Regions from separate parts of the Ligilactobacillus cholophilus genome, predicted to be linked through region 2. Evidence: predicted binding sites of a transcription regulator. Region 2 holds the regulator's gene; each other region holds the start of a gene.
What was found. The regulator LexA, encoded in region 2, represses DNA repair genes until DNA is damaged. The targets are predictions, from matches to a motif close to CNAACANNTGTTNG.

Region 1: the regulator LexA is predicted to act here: its motif matches at 2,509-2,522, upstream of uvrB (excinuclease ABC subunit UvrB).
Region 3: the regulator LexA is predicted to act here: its motif matches at 1,729-1,742, upstream of parE (DNA topoisomerase IV subunit B).

Annotation. Positions count from the first base shown of each region.
Region 1 is NZ_CP127832.1:183,210-188,423, reverse strand. It holds gene uvrA (excinuclease ABC subunit UvrA) at 1-455, opposite strand, end outside; gene uvrB (excinuclease ABC subunit UvrB) at 468-2,459, opposite strand; gene QPK35_RS00990 (phospho-sugar mutase) at 2,611-4,338, opposite strand; gene lgt (prolipoprotein diacylglyceryl transferase) at 4,414-5,214, opposite strand, start outside.
Region 2 is NZ_CP127832.1:713,282-718,495, reverse strand. It holds gene recN (DNA repair protein RecN) at 1-667, shown strand, start outside; gene lexA (transcriptional repressor LexA) at 699-1,322, opposite strand; gene QPK35_RS03775 (DUF896 domain-containing protein) at 1,463-1,732, shown strand; gene QPK35_RS03770 (YneF family protein) at 1,816-2,055, shown strand; gene QPK35_RS03765 (lysophospholipid acyltransferase family protein) at 2,140-2,766, opposite strand; gene QPK35_RS03760 (tRNA1(Val) (adenine(37)-N6)-methyltransferase) at 2,858-3,607, shown strand; gene QPK35_RS03755 (GIY-YIG nuclease family protein) at 3,594-3,875, shown strand; gene rpsB (30S ribosomal protein S2) at 4,060-4,854, shown strand; gene tsf (translation elongation factor Ts) at 4,970-5,214, shown strand, end outside.
Region 3 is NZ_CP127832.1:541,920-547,133, forward strand. It holds gene hslU (ATP-dependent protease ATPase subunit HslU) at 1-57, shown strand, start outside; gene QPK35_RS02900 (aldose 1-epimerase family protein) at 80-955, shown strand; gene plsY (glycerol-3-phosphate 1-O-acyltransferase PlsY) at 1,000-1,623, opposite strand; gene parE (DNA topoisomerase IV subunit B) at 1,829-3,838, shown strand; gene parC (DNA topoisomerase IV subunit A) at 3,888-5,214, shown strand, end outside.

The DNA of each region.
Region 1 (5,214 bases), 530 kb from region 2:
ATTTGAATTCTTGTTCGATCTTCAAGTTTTAATATTCGATCCACAATTTGTTGAGGCGATTGGCTTGTAATTTTATGACCATCATTAGGACAAATTGGTACTCCAATTCGGGCCCATAACAATCTTAAATAATCAGTTATTTCTGTAACTGTACCGACTGTTGACCTTGGATTATTTGAAGTTGTTTTTTGATTAATTGAAATTGCTGGCGAAAGTCCTTCAATCGAATCAACATCAGGCTTTTCCATTTGTCCTAAAAATTGTCGTGCATATGATGATAAACTTTCTACATAACGTCTTTGTCCTTCTGCATATAAAGTATCAAACGCCAATGAACTCTTTCCAGAACCAGATAATCCAGTAATAACAACAAGTTTATTTTTAGGTATTGTTACATCTATATTTTTTAAATTATGTGCACGTGCCCCATGAATTTCAATTTTATTTTGAACCAATTTATCTACCTCCTAACTTATTTGTGCTTGTAATTCTAAAATTGTATCACGTAAAGATGCTGCTTCTTCGAAGTTTAAATCTTTTGATGCTTGATTCATTTGTTCTTTTAGACGTTTTATCATTTCTTGTTTTTCAGCTTTATTCATCTTTTCAAAATCTATATTTGTATTGTCTGTTTGTTCATCATTTTCAGTAGCTTTAATTTCTGCACGAATGTCTTTTTGAATTGTTTTCGGAACAATGTGATGCTTTTTATTGTATTCTTCTTGAATTTTTCGCCGTCTTTTAGTTTCATCAATTGCCTTTTGCATTGAATCTGTAATTTCATCTGCATACATTATTACATGACCATTAGCATTTCGAGCAGCTCGTCCAATTGTCTGAATTAAGGAACGCTCATTTCTTAAAAATCCTTCCTTATCTGCATCAAGGATAGCAACTAAAGATACTTCAGGAACATCAATTCCTTCACGAAGTAAATTAATTCCAACTAAAACATCGAATTTTCCTAATCTTAAGTCTCGAATAATTTGCGTCCGCTCTAAAGTTTTAATATCTGAATGCAAATACTTTACCTTAATCCCCAATTCTTTAAAGTAATCAGTTAAATCTTCAGCCATCTTCTTCGTTAAGGTTGTTACAAAAACTCTTTCATGTCGCTCTACACGCTTGTTAATTTCACCAACTAAGTCATCCATTTGCCCCATAACTGGTCGAACTTCTATTGTTGGATCTAGTAATCCAGTAGGTCGAATAATTTGTTCAACAATATGGTTTGTTTGATCTTTTTCGTAAGGGCCAGGGGTTGCTGACATATAAATAATTTGATGCACATGTTTTTCAAACTCAGCTAATTTTAATGGGCGATTATCTAAAGCACTAGGTAACCTGAATCCATAATCAACTAGCATTTGCTTTCTAGAAATATCGGCATTGTACATTCCACGTACTTGTGGCATTGTTACATGTGATTCATCTACAACAATTAAAAAATCTTTGGGGAAGAAATCTAGTAATGTGTATGGTGGTTCACCAGCTTTTCTTCCATCCATATGACGTGAATAATTTTCAATACCATTCGTATATCCCATCTCTTTAAGCATTTCAATGTCATATGTGGTTCGTTGTTTTAATCGTTGTTCTTCTAGTAATTTACCTTCTTTATGCAATTCTTTCGTGCGCTTATCTAATTCTGATTCAATACTCTTAATTGCATGTTTTAATTGTTCATCATTTGTCATAAAATGAGTTGCTGGGAAAATCGCAACATGCTTTCGATCACCAAATACTTGGCCAGTCAGTGGATCAATTTCACGTATACGATCTATTTCATCACCAAAAAATTCAATTCTTAATGCTCGTTCATCATGTGCAGCAGGGAAAATCTCAACAATATCCCCATGTACTCTGAATCTTCCACGTTGAAAATCTATATCATTTCGATCATATTGAATATCTACTAAATTTTTTAATAATTCATCTCGGTTAATTTCTTGTCCCACACGTAATGAGATTGTATGTTTCTGGTATTCAAAAGGACTACCCAATCCAAATATTGATGATACTGAAGCAACTACTATTACATCATTTCTTTCAAGTAATGCACTTGTAGCTGAATGCCGCAATTTATCTATTTCATCATTAATACTTGAATCTTTTTCAATATACGTATCACTAGATGGTACGTATGCTTCAGGTTGGTAAAAATCATAGTAACTAACAAAATATTCTACTGCATTATGTGGGAAAAACTCTTTTAATTCCCCATATAATTGCCCTGCTAAAGTTTTATTATGAGCCAAAACTAATGTTGGCTTATTATTATTTTTAATAACATTTGCAATAGTAAACGTTTTACCTGTACCTGTTGCTCCTAATAAAATTTGAGATTTTTCTCCCTTTTTTAATCCATCTGATAATTCTTTTATCGCTTTAGGCTGATCTCCTGTTGGTTTATATGGAGCAACAAGATCAAACTTTTTATCAACTTGTTTTTCTATCATCAAAAACACTCCTTTCTCTTTAAGCTTAATCATAAACATTCTAGCACATCGAACGTATTTTCGTATAAATCTTTGTTCTATTTATATAAATGTAAATAAAAAGAGGCCATTAACTACAACCTCTTTTTATTATTATTAACTTTTTAATATCTTAGCCCTTTACAAAAGCCATCACAGTTGCTTCAAATTGATCACGTTTTTCAATTGCTTCATCCTGTGTGTCTGCTTGTGTTCCAATATAGAACTTAATCTTAGGTTCAGTTCCTGAAGGACGGACTGCAATCCAAGTTCCATCTTCTAAAATATACTTAAGTACATTTGATTTTGGCAAATTAATTTTTTCAGTCTTACCATCAATCAATGTTTTTGTAGACTTTTCAAAATCTTCAAGTGCACTAACTTTAAAACCTGCAAATTGTTCTGGTGCTTCTTCACGGAATTTAGTCATCAAATCACTAATTTCTTGTGCACCATTTACACCATCAAATGTTAATGATAATGTCTTTTCTGCAAAGTAACCATATTTTTCAAATAATTCTTGCAACCCATCGTATAAAGTCATACCTTGTTTCTTATAAAAAGCAGCAACTTCTGCAAGCATAACCGTTGATTGAATTGCATCTTTATCACGTACAAATGGACGAATTAGATATCCATAACTTTCTTCAAATCCAAACATAAAAGTATGAGAATGATCTTGATTAAAGTTTTTAATTTGTTCTGCAATAAATTTAAAGCCAGTTAATACATTTATCATTTTAACATTAAAATTATTTGCTACTTTAGTTGCAAACTCACTTGAAACAATTGATTTTACTGCTGCAGCATTTTCAGGTAATGTGCCTGCATTTTTATGTGCTGTTAAAATATAATTTAATAATAATGCTGCGATTTGATTACCTGTTAATAATTTATATTCACCATTAGGTTGACGTACTGCTGCTCCGAGACGATCTGCATCAGGATCAACCCCAACTAATAAGTCTGCTCCTTGTTCTTTTCCCAATTTTATTGCTAAGTCAAATGCAGCTGGATCTTCAGGATTTGGCTTCTTAACTGTAGAAAAATCAGGATCTGGCATTGCTTGTTCTGGTACCATTGTAAAGTTTTCAAATCCAGCTTGCTTCAATGCTTTTTCGCCAAGCATGGCACCTGTTCCATGTAATGGTGTGAAAATCAATTTCATTGATTTGCCTTCTTCGGCAACTAATTCACGATTTATTGTTACTTTATTAACTTCAGCTAAATATGCTTGATCAACTTCATCGCCAATAATTTTCATTGTGCCATCTTCAATTAATGAATCCTTATCAGCAACTGTAACATCAAATAAGTCTTTAACTTGACGGATATATTTTGTAATTAAATCAGACTCTTTAGGTGGCATTTGAGCCCCATCTTCGCCATAAATTTTATAACCATTATATTGTTTAGGATTATGACTTGCAGTTATCATAATTCCTGCATATGTATGTAAATGACGTACTGTAAATGAAAGTTCAGGTGTTGGACGTAGACTTTCAAATACAAAAGTTGGAATTCCATGAGCTCCTAATACTCGTGCAGCATCAAATGCAAATTCTTGAGAATGATGACGAGAATCATAACTAATTGCTACTCCTCGATTCTTTACCTCATCATCCAAGGTATCCATAAATGTTGCTAAACCTTCAGTCGCTTGACGAACAGTATAAATATTCATTCTATTTATACCTACTCCAATTACTCCACGCATTCCAGCAGTTCCAAATTCTAATGGTGCATAAAATGCATCTTCTAATTCTTCTTGATTATTTGCTAAATTATCTAATTCTGTTTTTAAATCTGATGATAAATCAGGATAATTTTTCCAAGTTTGGTAATTATCTTCCCAACTCATACGATCACCCTCCTAAAACTAACACTTTCATTTTACAATAAAAGCGTTTTTATAGTAAATATAATTAAACTTTTTTTATTTATTTATAGCATTCTTATCTAAATACCAAGGTTCATTATTATGATACCTTCTAATAATAAATAATATTAAAGCACCGAAAAACAAAATGAATGAGAGCCATTGTGAAACTCTTAATGGTCCAAGCATCAAACTATCTGTCCTCATTCCCTCAATAAAGAAGCGTCCACATGAATACCACATAACATATGTTAAGAAAATTTCACCACGCTTAAACAAGGATTTACGATGTCTTAAAGATATTAATAAAACAAATCCTAATAAATCCCAAACTGATTCATATAAAAATGTTGGTTGATAATAAACTCCATTTATATTCATTTGATGAATAATAAATTGAGGTAAATGTAAAGTATTTTGTAAAAAATTCAATGTTGTAGCACTTCCATGTGCTTCTTGATTAATAAAGTTTCCCCATCTACCTATTCCTTGAGCCATTATTACAGTTGGTGCAATAATATCTAGAAACTCCCAAGCCGATAAATTCCGTTTATAACAAAAAATAATTAATACAATTGCTGCTCCAATTAATCCACCATAAATTGCAATTCCGCCATCCCAAATTCGATAAATCATTTCTGGGTGTAACGAATAATATGGCCATTGAAAAACTACATAATAAATTCGCGCACAAACTATAGAAATTGGCAATGCCCATAGAAGAAAATCATATATATTTTCCTCATCAAGTCCTCGCTTATTTCCTTCTTTTATTGAAAGCATCACAGCTAATAGTACGCCTATTGCAATTATAATTCCGTACCAGTGAACCATAATTGGCCCTATACTAAAAGCAAT
Region 2 (5,214 bases):
AGAAGAAAACATAGAAGAACAAGAGCAAGAAGTTCAAAACGCATATAGTAAAGCACTTAAATTAGCTCAAAAATTATCAAAGAAAAGGCATCAAAGCGCTCAAGAATTGGAAATAGCGATACACAAACAATTAAGCGCATTATATATGGATAAAGCCATTTTTAAGGTTAAATTTAAAGAAAATAAAAATTTAACTAATGAAGGATTAGACGATGTGGAATTTTATATACAGACAAATCCAGGAGAATCAATGGGACCATTAGCTAAAATTGCTTCTGGTGGCGAACTTTCAAGAATTATGTTGGCTTTGAAAACAATTTTTTCTCAAAAACAAGGAGTAACAAGTATCATTTTTGATGAGGTAGATACTGGAGTTAGTGGTAGAGTAGCACAAGCAATTGCTGAAAAAATTTCACAAATTGCTCAAAAATCCCAAGTTTTATGTATTTCTCATTTACCACAAGTTGCAGCAATTGCTGATCATCATTACTTTATTTATAAAAAAATAATTAATGGTCGTACAGAAACTTGTGTAGAGAAATTAAATTCCAAAAATAAAATTAAAGAGATTGCAAGAATGTTGTCTGGATCTGAAATTACTGAATTAACACTTGAACATGCAAAAGAATTAATAAAAATGTCAGATCAAATAAAAACTGAATTTTAGAAAAAAACCTAAGGAATTAACCTTAGGTTTTTTAAATGCTATCACGATAAAGCCCAATGACTTTTCCTAAAATAGTTACATGATTTAAAATTATAGGATCCATCATATCATTTTCAGGTTGTAAACGATAATGATTTTTTTCTTTGAAGAAACGTTTACATGTAGCTTCATTTTGGTTATTCATTGCGATAACAATATCTCCGTTATCTGCAAAAGTTTGTTTTCGAACAATTACTTTGTCGTCATTTAAAATTCCAGCATTTATCATACTTTCACCACGAATTGTAAGCATAAATAAATCATCTGCAGATTCAAAATTAGGTGGCAGCGGGAAATAATCGCTAGTTTGTTCCACTGCTAAAATAGGTTGTCCTGCTGTCACAGTTCCAATAATAGGAATAACATTTGATTTTTTAGTTACGCCTAATGCCTCTACTCCTGCATCAGTCACTTCAATTGCACGTGGTTTTGTTGGATCTTTTGTAATAAAACCACGATTACTTAAGCGTGTTAAGTGACCATGCACAGTCGATGTAGATGATAAATTTACTGCTTCGCCAATTTCACGTACAGTAGGAGGATATCCCTTCTTTTGAACGGTTTCATAGATAAAACGAAGGACTTTCATTTGACGTTCTTCAATTGATTTTGCCATAATGTTACCTCGTTAATCTTATATTAGTTTGATATTATCATAATTTTTTTTTAAGTACAAACAAAAGTTCGTTTTTGGTTGATTAAAAAAGTATATTTATGTAAAATATACTAGTAAATTCGATTGAGAGGAGGATTAAAATGTCTGAAAACAAGGAACAAAAAAATGGTAAGATTTCAGATGAATTAATCGAAAGAATCAATGAACTTTCACATAAAAAGAAAAATGAAGGTTTAACTGAAGAAGAAGCAGCAGAACAAAAAGAATTATACAAAAAATATCTTGCAACTTTTAAAAATAACTTTCGTAGTCAAATCGAAATGCTTCAAGTATATGATGAAAATGGTAATGAAGTAACTCCTGAAAAAGTTAAGGAAATACAACGTAAGCGTGGACTGCGTGATGACTAATTAGTTTTTTGTTAAGAGTCCTTTATTTTTTATAATTTTTTCGCTAAAATTAATTATATGTTATTTGTAAGGAGGACTAAATCTTGTCAACAGGATTTGTAATTTTATTTGTTGTACTTGGAGCAATTGCTGGTTTTATTGGTGGCTTTTTTGTTGCAAAGAAATATCTTGAAAACTATTTAAAAAAGAACCCACCATTTAATGAACAAATGCTTAGAACTATGATGCTTCAAATGGGACAAAAGCCTTCACAAAGAAAAATTAATCAAATGATGACTTCAATGAAGGCTAGTTATGCAAAAGAAAACAATAAGAAAAAGTAATTCTTAATATAAATAGTTAATTTTACTATATAAAATGAGAGACCATGACATTGTCAAAGTCTCTCATTTTATATTTATTTAAATTTATTTTTTAGAAGAAGGATCAATATATACAAAATTTGGATCAATTTCATTATCTAATTTATTAAATGCCTGTTCCATTTGTTTAATTACCTTCTTTTGGTTTTCGTCTGTGAGTTTTGTTTTTCGATCAATATAAATTGGATCACCAAAAGCAACTACAGTTTTTTTACGTGAAAGTAACGATTTAAAAGTTAATGGTCCTTGATAAACTGCAGGGACAATGGGGACATTTGCCATTTTTGATATTAAAGTTACGCCACCCTTCATAGCTTGTGAATGACGAGTTCCAGATGGAAACATAATTAATGATATATCCCGATTTCGTAGCCACTTTACTGGAATTTTTATTGCAGATGGTTTTGGATTTTCACGATCAACTGGAAATGCATTTGCATTTTTTAAAATAAATTTTAAAATAGGGTTTTTAAAGAGTTCTTTTTTAGCCATAAAGGCAAATTGTTTGGGCGATGCAGCAAGTGCAAAAAATAACGGATCAAACCATGTTCGATGTGGTCCTACTAGAATGTAATTGCCCTGTGGTAATTTATCTTTATTTAAAATTGTAATTTTCCCATTTAAAATGCGGACTAAAAATGCCACAACTCTTCGCATAAAGTTGTAAAACATTAAAAGACTCCTTTCATAATTTTATACATGCTTTAGTATGCAAAAAATTATTCAAAGTTGCAAGTTTATTTTTATTTAACGAGGAAAAAATATGGATATTAAATTATATGAAGATGAACGAATTGATCAATTATATGCACAAGATGTGAAAATTATTCAAAGTTCGAGTGTATTCTCTTTTTCGCTTGATGCTGTTTTATTAGCAAATTTTGTAAAGCCGAGCTTTAAAAATAATAAAAAAGCACTAGATTTATGTGCAGGTAATGGTGCTGTTGGTCTTTTTATTAGTAAAATATTTAAGGGAAAAATTGATGAGGTAGAAATTCAAAATCGGTTAGCAGATATGGCTTTGCGCAGTGTTAAGTTAAATGATTTAGAAAATAAAATTACAGTTTATAACGAAGATTTAAATAGTATAGATTCAATTTTAAAAAAAGATTCATACGACATTGTAACATGTAATCCTCCATATTTTAAAGCTTCATCAAATAGTAAAAAAAATCCAAATAAATATTTGGCAATTGCAAGACATGAAATTGCTGTAACATTAGAACAGGTAATTTCTGTTAGTAGTGGAATGTTAAAGACGGGGGGAAAATTATATTTAGTTCATCGTCCTGATCGCTTATTAGAAATATTAGAAACAATGAAAAATAATCGATTAGCGCCTAAAAGAATAAAACTAGTTCATCCAAAACGAGAAAGAGAAGCAAATATGGTGTTAATTGAAGCAATTAAAGACGGAAAAATAGATGGAATGAAATTTTTAGCACCGATTTTTATTTACAATAAAGATGAATATACTGATGAAGTAAAGGAAATGCTTTATGGAAGAAAGTAAATACTTTATGTATGTGTTATTATGTTCAGATCGCACATTTTATGGTGGGTATACCAATGATCTAAAAAAAAGAATAAAAAAACATAATAGTGGTAATGGCGCTAAATATACCAAAACTAGGCGTCCTGTAAAATTAATTTTTTATAAACAATTTAATACAAAATCTGAGGCTTTAAAGGCAGAATATGCATTTAAACATCAATCTAGAAAGAAAAAAGAAAATTTCTTATTAGAAAATGGTGTTCCTGAAAAATATCTAAAAAAATAAAATCATTATTTAAGATATAAAATTCTTATTAATTAAAATAATATTGCTTTTTTTATGATTATTTATTATACTTAAAGAAGTGTTTTTACACAATTCACACCTTATGCGATAGATTCGGAGGTGCTCTAAGAGTTCTGAATCAATTGAACATAGGGGAGGAACAAACTATTTTGGAGGTATTGTAATGTCAGTTATTACAATGAAACAATTACTTGAAGCTGGTGTACATTTTGGACACCAAACACGTCGTTGGAACCCTAAGATGAAGAAATACATCTTCACAGAACGTAATGGTATCTATATCATTGACTTACAAAAAACAGTTAAGTTAATTGATCAAGCTTATGATTTTATGAAAGATGCTGCAGCTGATGATGGTGTAATTTTATTTGTTGGTACAAAGAAACAAGCACAAGATGCTATTGAAGAAGAAGCAAAACGTGCAGGTCAATATTACGTTAACCATCGTTGGTTAGGTGGTACATTGACAAACTGGAATACAATTCAAAAACGTATCAAACGTTTAAAGGATATCAAGAAGATGGAAGAAGACGGAACATTTGAACGTCTTCCAAAGAAAGAAGTTGCTTTATTAGTTAAAGAACGCGATCGTCTTCAAAAATTCCTTGGTGGTATTGAAGATATGCCTCGTATCCCAGATGTAATCTTCATCGTAGATCCTCGCAAAGAACGTATTGCTGTTAAGGAAGCTCAAAAATTAAATATTCCTATCGTAGCTATGGTTGATACAAATGCTGATCCAGATGAAATCGATGTTAAGATTCCATCAAACGATGATGCAATTCGTGCCGTACGTTTAATTACTTCAAAGATGGCCGATGCAATTATTGAAGGTCGTCAAGGTGAAGATGAAGTGGACGTTGACGTGGAAACATTCGTTGATGATGACGAACAAGTAGATTCAATCGAAGATATCGTAGAAGCTGTTGAAGGCGACAACGATACAGATGCTGAATAGTTTTTAATAAATGGCTGTCTCAAAGTGGGCGCAAAGCCTTTTGTTTTGAGACAGTTTTTTAGAATGTTAATTATTTATTATTTAAATAAAATTTTATTTAGGAGGATGTAGTTCTATGGCAAAAATTTCTGCACAACAAGTTAAAGAATTACGTGATAAAACAGGCGTTGGTATGATGGACGCTAAAAAAGCTTTAGTTGCTGTTGATGGCGACATGGATAAAGCTATTGACTTTTTACGTGAAAAAGGTATTGCAAAAGCTGCAAAGAAGAGTGATCGTGTAGCTGCTGAAGGTTTAGCAAGTGTTGTTGTTAAAGGTAACACAGCTGCAATCGTTGAAGTAAATGCAGAAACAGACTT
Region 3 (5,214 bases), 170 kb from region 2:
GAGGATAAAATTGGATCAATTGCAGCCAACAAAGACTTATCACGTTATATTCTCTAATATGAATTAAGGAAGTGTAAATATGGCAATAACGATTCAAAGTCAAGAAGCTAGTGCAACAATTAATGAACATGGAGCAGAACTTGTTAGCTTTATTGATAAAAAAACTGGTCAAGAATATATGTGGAGTGCTGATAGCAAATATTGGGGACGGCATGCGCCTGTACTTTTCCCAATTGTAGGGCGCTTAAAAGATGATACATATTTTGTTGATGGACAAGAATATCATATGAGTCAACATGGTTTTGCTAGAGATATGGATTTTGAAATAGTAAATTCAAAAGAAAACTATGTAGTGCTTGAATTACACTCTTCAAAAGAAACGAAAAAAATGTACCCTTATGATTTTATTTTAAGATTAATTTTTGAATTAAATGGAGAAAGCTTAAGAGTTTCATATGAGGTTGAGAATCCTAGTGAAGAAGAAATTTGGTTTGGTATAGGTGGGCATCCCGCATTTAAGGTGCCAATGAATTCGGATAAATTTTATGACGATTATACAGTAAAATTAACGCCAAAAGCTAATCGAAATATTATTCCATTAAAAGGTTCTTATGCAGATATAAATCATTTGAAAGAAGAAAGAACATCTGAATTAGCAGTAAGTCATGATCTTTTTAAAGATGATGCAATTATCCTAGATTTAGGAGAAGAACCTACAACTGTAGAATTAACAGATAATAATTCAGATCATGGAGTGGTACTAGCTGTCTCAGATGCGAAGTATTTGGGAGTATGGTCATGCTATCCAAAAGAAGGTCAGTTTGTTTGTTTGGAACCATGGTGGGGATTAGCAGATACTACAGATAGTGATTTAGACTTTAAACATAAATTTGCAAGCAATCAACTTGCACCACATGAAATTTTTAAAGCTAATTATGAAATCTCTATTTTTTAAATATGGATATTAAAAAAGCGACTGAATATTCAGTCGCTTTTTAATTAGTTATTTTTTTTACGTTGTTTTAGCCAGTATACAATACCAAAAGGTACCATATTTTCTTTACCATTTTTAATACGTTCAATGTTTTTCCAATGACGAATAAATACAAAGATAGTAAGACCAAATGATACACCGATTAAAACGGGATCATGGAAGAAAAATGCTACAATTGTTACTACAACAAAACCAACCATACTTCCCATGCTAACCATACTTGTAATGAAAATAGTTATAATGAAAATAAGCCATGCAAGCAAAAAGAACTTCCAATTATAAACTAATAATGCACCAGCACTCGTAGCAACAGCTTTTCCACCTTTAAAGCCTGCAAAAATAGGAAATACATGACCAAAAATTGCTGAAAGAGCAATTAAAAGTGGATTTGCATTTGAATGGAAAAAGTAAGGTAACAATGCAGCTAATGTTCCTTTTAATGAATCCATTAAAAGAACAATAATTCCGGCTTTTTTACCTAAAACACGAAATGTATTGGTAGTACCCATATTTCCACTACCGAATTTTCGAATATCTTTTCCATAAAAGATTTTGCCGATTAATACGCCAGAAGGAATTGAACCTAAAAGATATCCAATAACTAACATGACAGGAATTTTCCAACTCATGAAAGTAGACCTCCTTATCAAAACTCTTTTAAAATTTTATCACTTATTTAATATGTCTTCAATTATATTTTATTCGTAGAATTTATTTAGATGTGATATAATTCTAGAACGTATGTTTCAAAATTTGAAAAAGACTTTGTAGTTCGATATATTATTAAATAACGATAACTAATGAAATTATTATTAGTAGAAAGGTTACAACACAATGGCACAGAATAATTATGGTGATGATTCAATTCAAGTATTAAAGGGACTTGAAGCTGTTCGTAAACGTCCTGGTATGTATATTGGATCAACTGATTCACGTGGTTTACATCATTTAGTATATGAAATAGTTGATAATGCAGTGGATGAAGCATTATCTGGATATGGAAAAGAGATCGATGTAACAATTCATCCAGATGAATCAATAACAGTTGCGGATTATGGTCGTGGAATGCCAGTCGGAATGCATGAAATGGGGATCCCAACTGTTGAAGTAATATTTACAGTGTTACATGCTGGTGGTAAATTTGGCCAGGGTGAGTATAAGACTTCTGGTGGATTACATGGTGTTGGTGCATCTGTAGTTAATGCTTTATCAGAAAAATTAACAGTTAATACAGTTCGTGATGGGATTGAATATGAAGAAGATTTTATTAATGGTGGGCAACCAGTTGGCACACTACGTAAAATCGGTAAAACAACTAAAAGAAGTGGTACTACAGTAACCTTTAAGCCGGATCCTAAGATTTTTTCAACTACACACTTTAAATATGATACACTTGCAGAGCGTTTAAGAGAATCAGCCTTCTTGCTTAAGGGAGTTAAAATTACCTTAACAGATGAACGAGATGGTGGCGAACAAGATATTTTCCACTTTGAAGAAGGAATTAAAGAATTTGTTTCATATTTAAATGAAGATAAAGATACATTAGGTGATGTAATGTATTTTGAAGGCAGTAAAAATGGTGTTGAAGTAGAAGTTGCTGCCCAATATAATGATGGATATTCAGAAACGATAATGTCATTTGTTAATAATGTTCGTACTAAAGATGGTGGAACTCATGAAGCAGGAATGAAAACTGCTTGGACAAAAGCTTTTAATGAATATGGGCGTAAAGTTGGACTTTTAAAAGAGCGTTCCAAGAATTTAGATGGAAATGATGTACGGGAAGGATTAGCGGCAATCGTTTCTGTTCGAATTCCCGAAGAACTTCTTCAATTTGAAGGTCAAACTAAAGGAAAATTAGGGACACCTGAAGCACGTTCAATTGTTGATAGTGTTGTAAGTGAACAATTGCAATATTATTTAATGGAAAATGGTGAATTTGCTCAAGATTTAGTTCGCAAAGCAATGAAAGCTCGCGATGCACGAGAAGCAGCAAGAAAAGCTCGTGATGAAAGTCGTAATGGTAAAAAACGTAGAAAGAAAGATCAATTACTTTCAGGTAAGTTAACTCCAGCACAATCTAAAAATGCTCGCAAAAATGAACTTTTCTTAGTCGAAGGAGATTCTGCTGGTGGTTCTGCAAAACAAGGTCGTGATCGTAAATTTCAAGCAATTCTTCCATTACGTGGAAAAGTACTAAATACTGAAAAAGCTAAATTGCAAGATATTATGAAGAATGAAGAAATTAATACAATGATTTACACAATTGGTGCCGGAGTTGGTGTCGATTTTAAAATTGAAGATGCTAACTATGATAAAGTTATTATTATGACTGATGCGGATACTGATGGTGCTCACATTCAGACATTACTTTTAACATTCTTTTACAAATATATGAGACCATTAATTAATGCTGGTCGAGTATATATTGCATTACCACCATTGTATAAAGTACAAAAGAAAGTAAACAAAAAACTTAAAGTGTCATATGCATGGACTGAAGCTGAATTAGAAAAAGAAACTAAAAAGTTTGGTAAGGGTTATACTTTACAACGGTTTAAAGGTTTAGGTGAAATGAATGCTGACCAGCTTTGGGAAACAACAATGAATCCGGAAACAAGAACTTTGGTTCGTGTAAAAATTGACGATGATGCAGTTGCTGAAAAGCGTGTAACAACATTAATGGGTGATAAAGTTGAACCTCGTCGAAAATGGATTGAAAAAAATGTTAAGTTTTCACTTGAAGAAGATGGAAGTTTGTTGGATACAGTTGCAGCTGAGGGAGCACACGGATCAATCAATGATGAAGATTTAAAAAGATATGAAGAAGAAACGTTGTTTTAACAACAATTAGATATGATTTTTTTGTTTAACTTTAATAAGGAGAATTAAAATGACCACAAGTAATATTCAAGAACTTTCACTTGAAGCTGTAATGGGTGAAAGATTTGGTAGATACTCCAAATATATTATTCAAGAACGTGCTTTACCGGATATTCGAGATGGACTAAAACCGGTTCAACGTAGAATTCTATTTGCAATGAATGAGGACGGTAACACATTTGATAAAGCTTTTCGAAAATCAGCTAAATCAGTTGGGAATGTTATGGGTAATTTGCACCCTCATGGTGATTCTTCAATTTATGAAGCTTTAGTACGTTTAAGTCAAGATTGGAAATTACGTGAACCATTAATTGAAATGAATGGTAATAATGGATCAATGGATGGAGATCCTGCTGCTGCTATGCGTTATACTGAAGCAAGATTGTCAGAAATTGCATCCGAAATGTTAAAAGATATCAATAAAGATACTGTTGAAATGGTATTGAACTTTGATGATACACAATATGAACCTACTGTTTTGCCTGCGCGTTTTCCTAATTTGTTAGTTAATGGTGCAACCGGAATTTCAGCTGGGTATGCTACTGAAATTCCAACTCATAATTTATCAGAGACAATTCAGGCAACAATTTATTTAATGGATCATCCTGATGCAACTTTGGATGATTTAATGCAATTTGTAAAAGGTCCTGATTTTCCAACTCGAGGAATTGTACAGGGAATTGATGGAATCAAAAAAGCTTATAAAACAGGTCGTGGAAGAGTTGTTTTACGTTCTAAGACAGAAATAGAACATATTAAAGGTGGCAAACAACAAATTATTGTTACCGAAATTCCATATGAAGTAAACAAGTCAATTTTAGTTAAGAAGATTGATGAGATTCGTATTATGAAGAAAGTAGAGGGAATTGCGGAAGTTCGTGATGAAAGCGACCGTGAAGGACTTCGAATTGTAATCGAATTAAAACGTAATGCAGAAGCTCAAGGAATTTTAAATTACTTATTTAAAAATACCGATTTGCAAATTTTCTATAACTTTAACATGGTTGCAATTAATAATAAGCGTCCTGAACATGTTGGGTTAAAACAAATTCTATCAGCATATATTGAACATCAACGCGAAGTTACAAGTAAGAGAACTAAATTTGATTTAGATAAAGCATTAAGCAGAAAACACATTGTTGATGGGTTGATAAAGGCATTATCAATTTTAGATGATGTAATTTATGAAATCCGTCATTCTGAAAATAAAAAAGATGCCAAGGAAAATTTGATTAAAAAGTTTGATTTTACTGAAAAACAAGCCGAAGCAATTGTTTCTTTGCAACTCTACCGATTAACAAATACTGATGTAACTGCATTAGAGAGTGAAGCAGCAG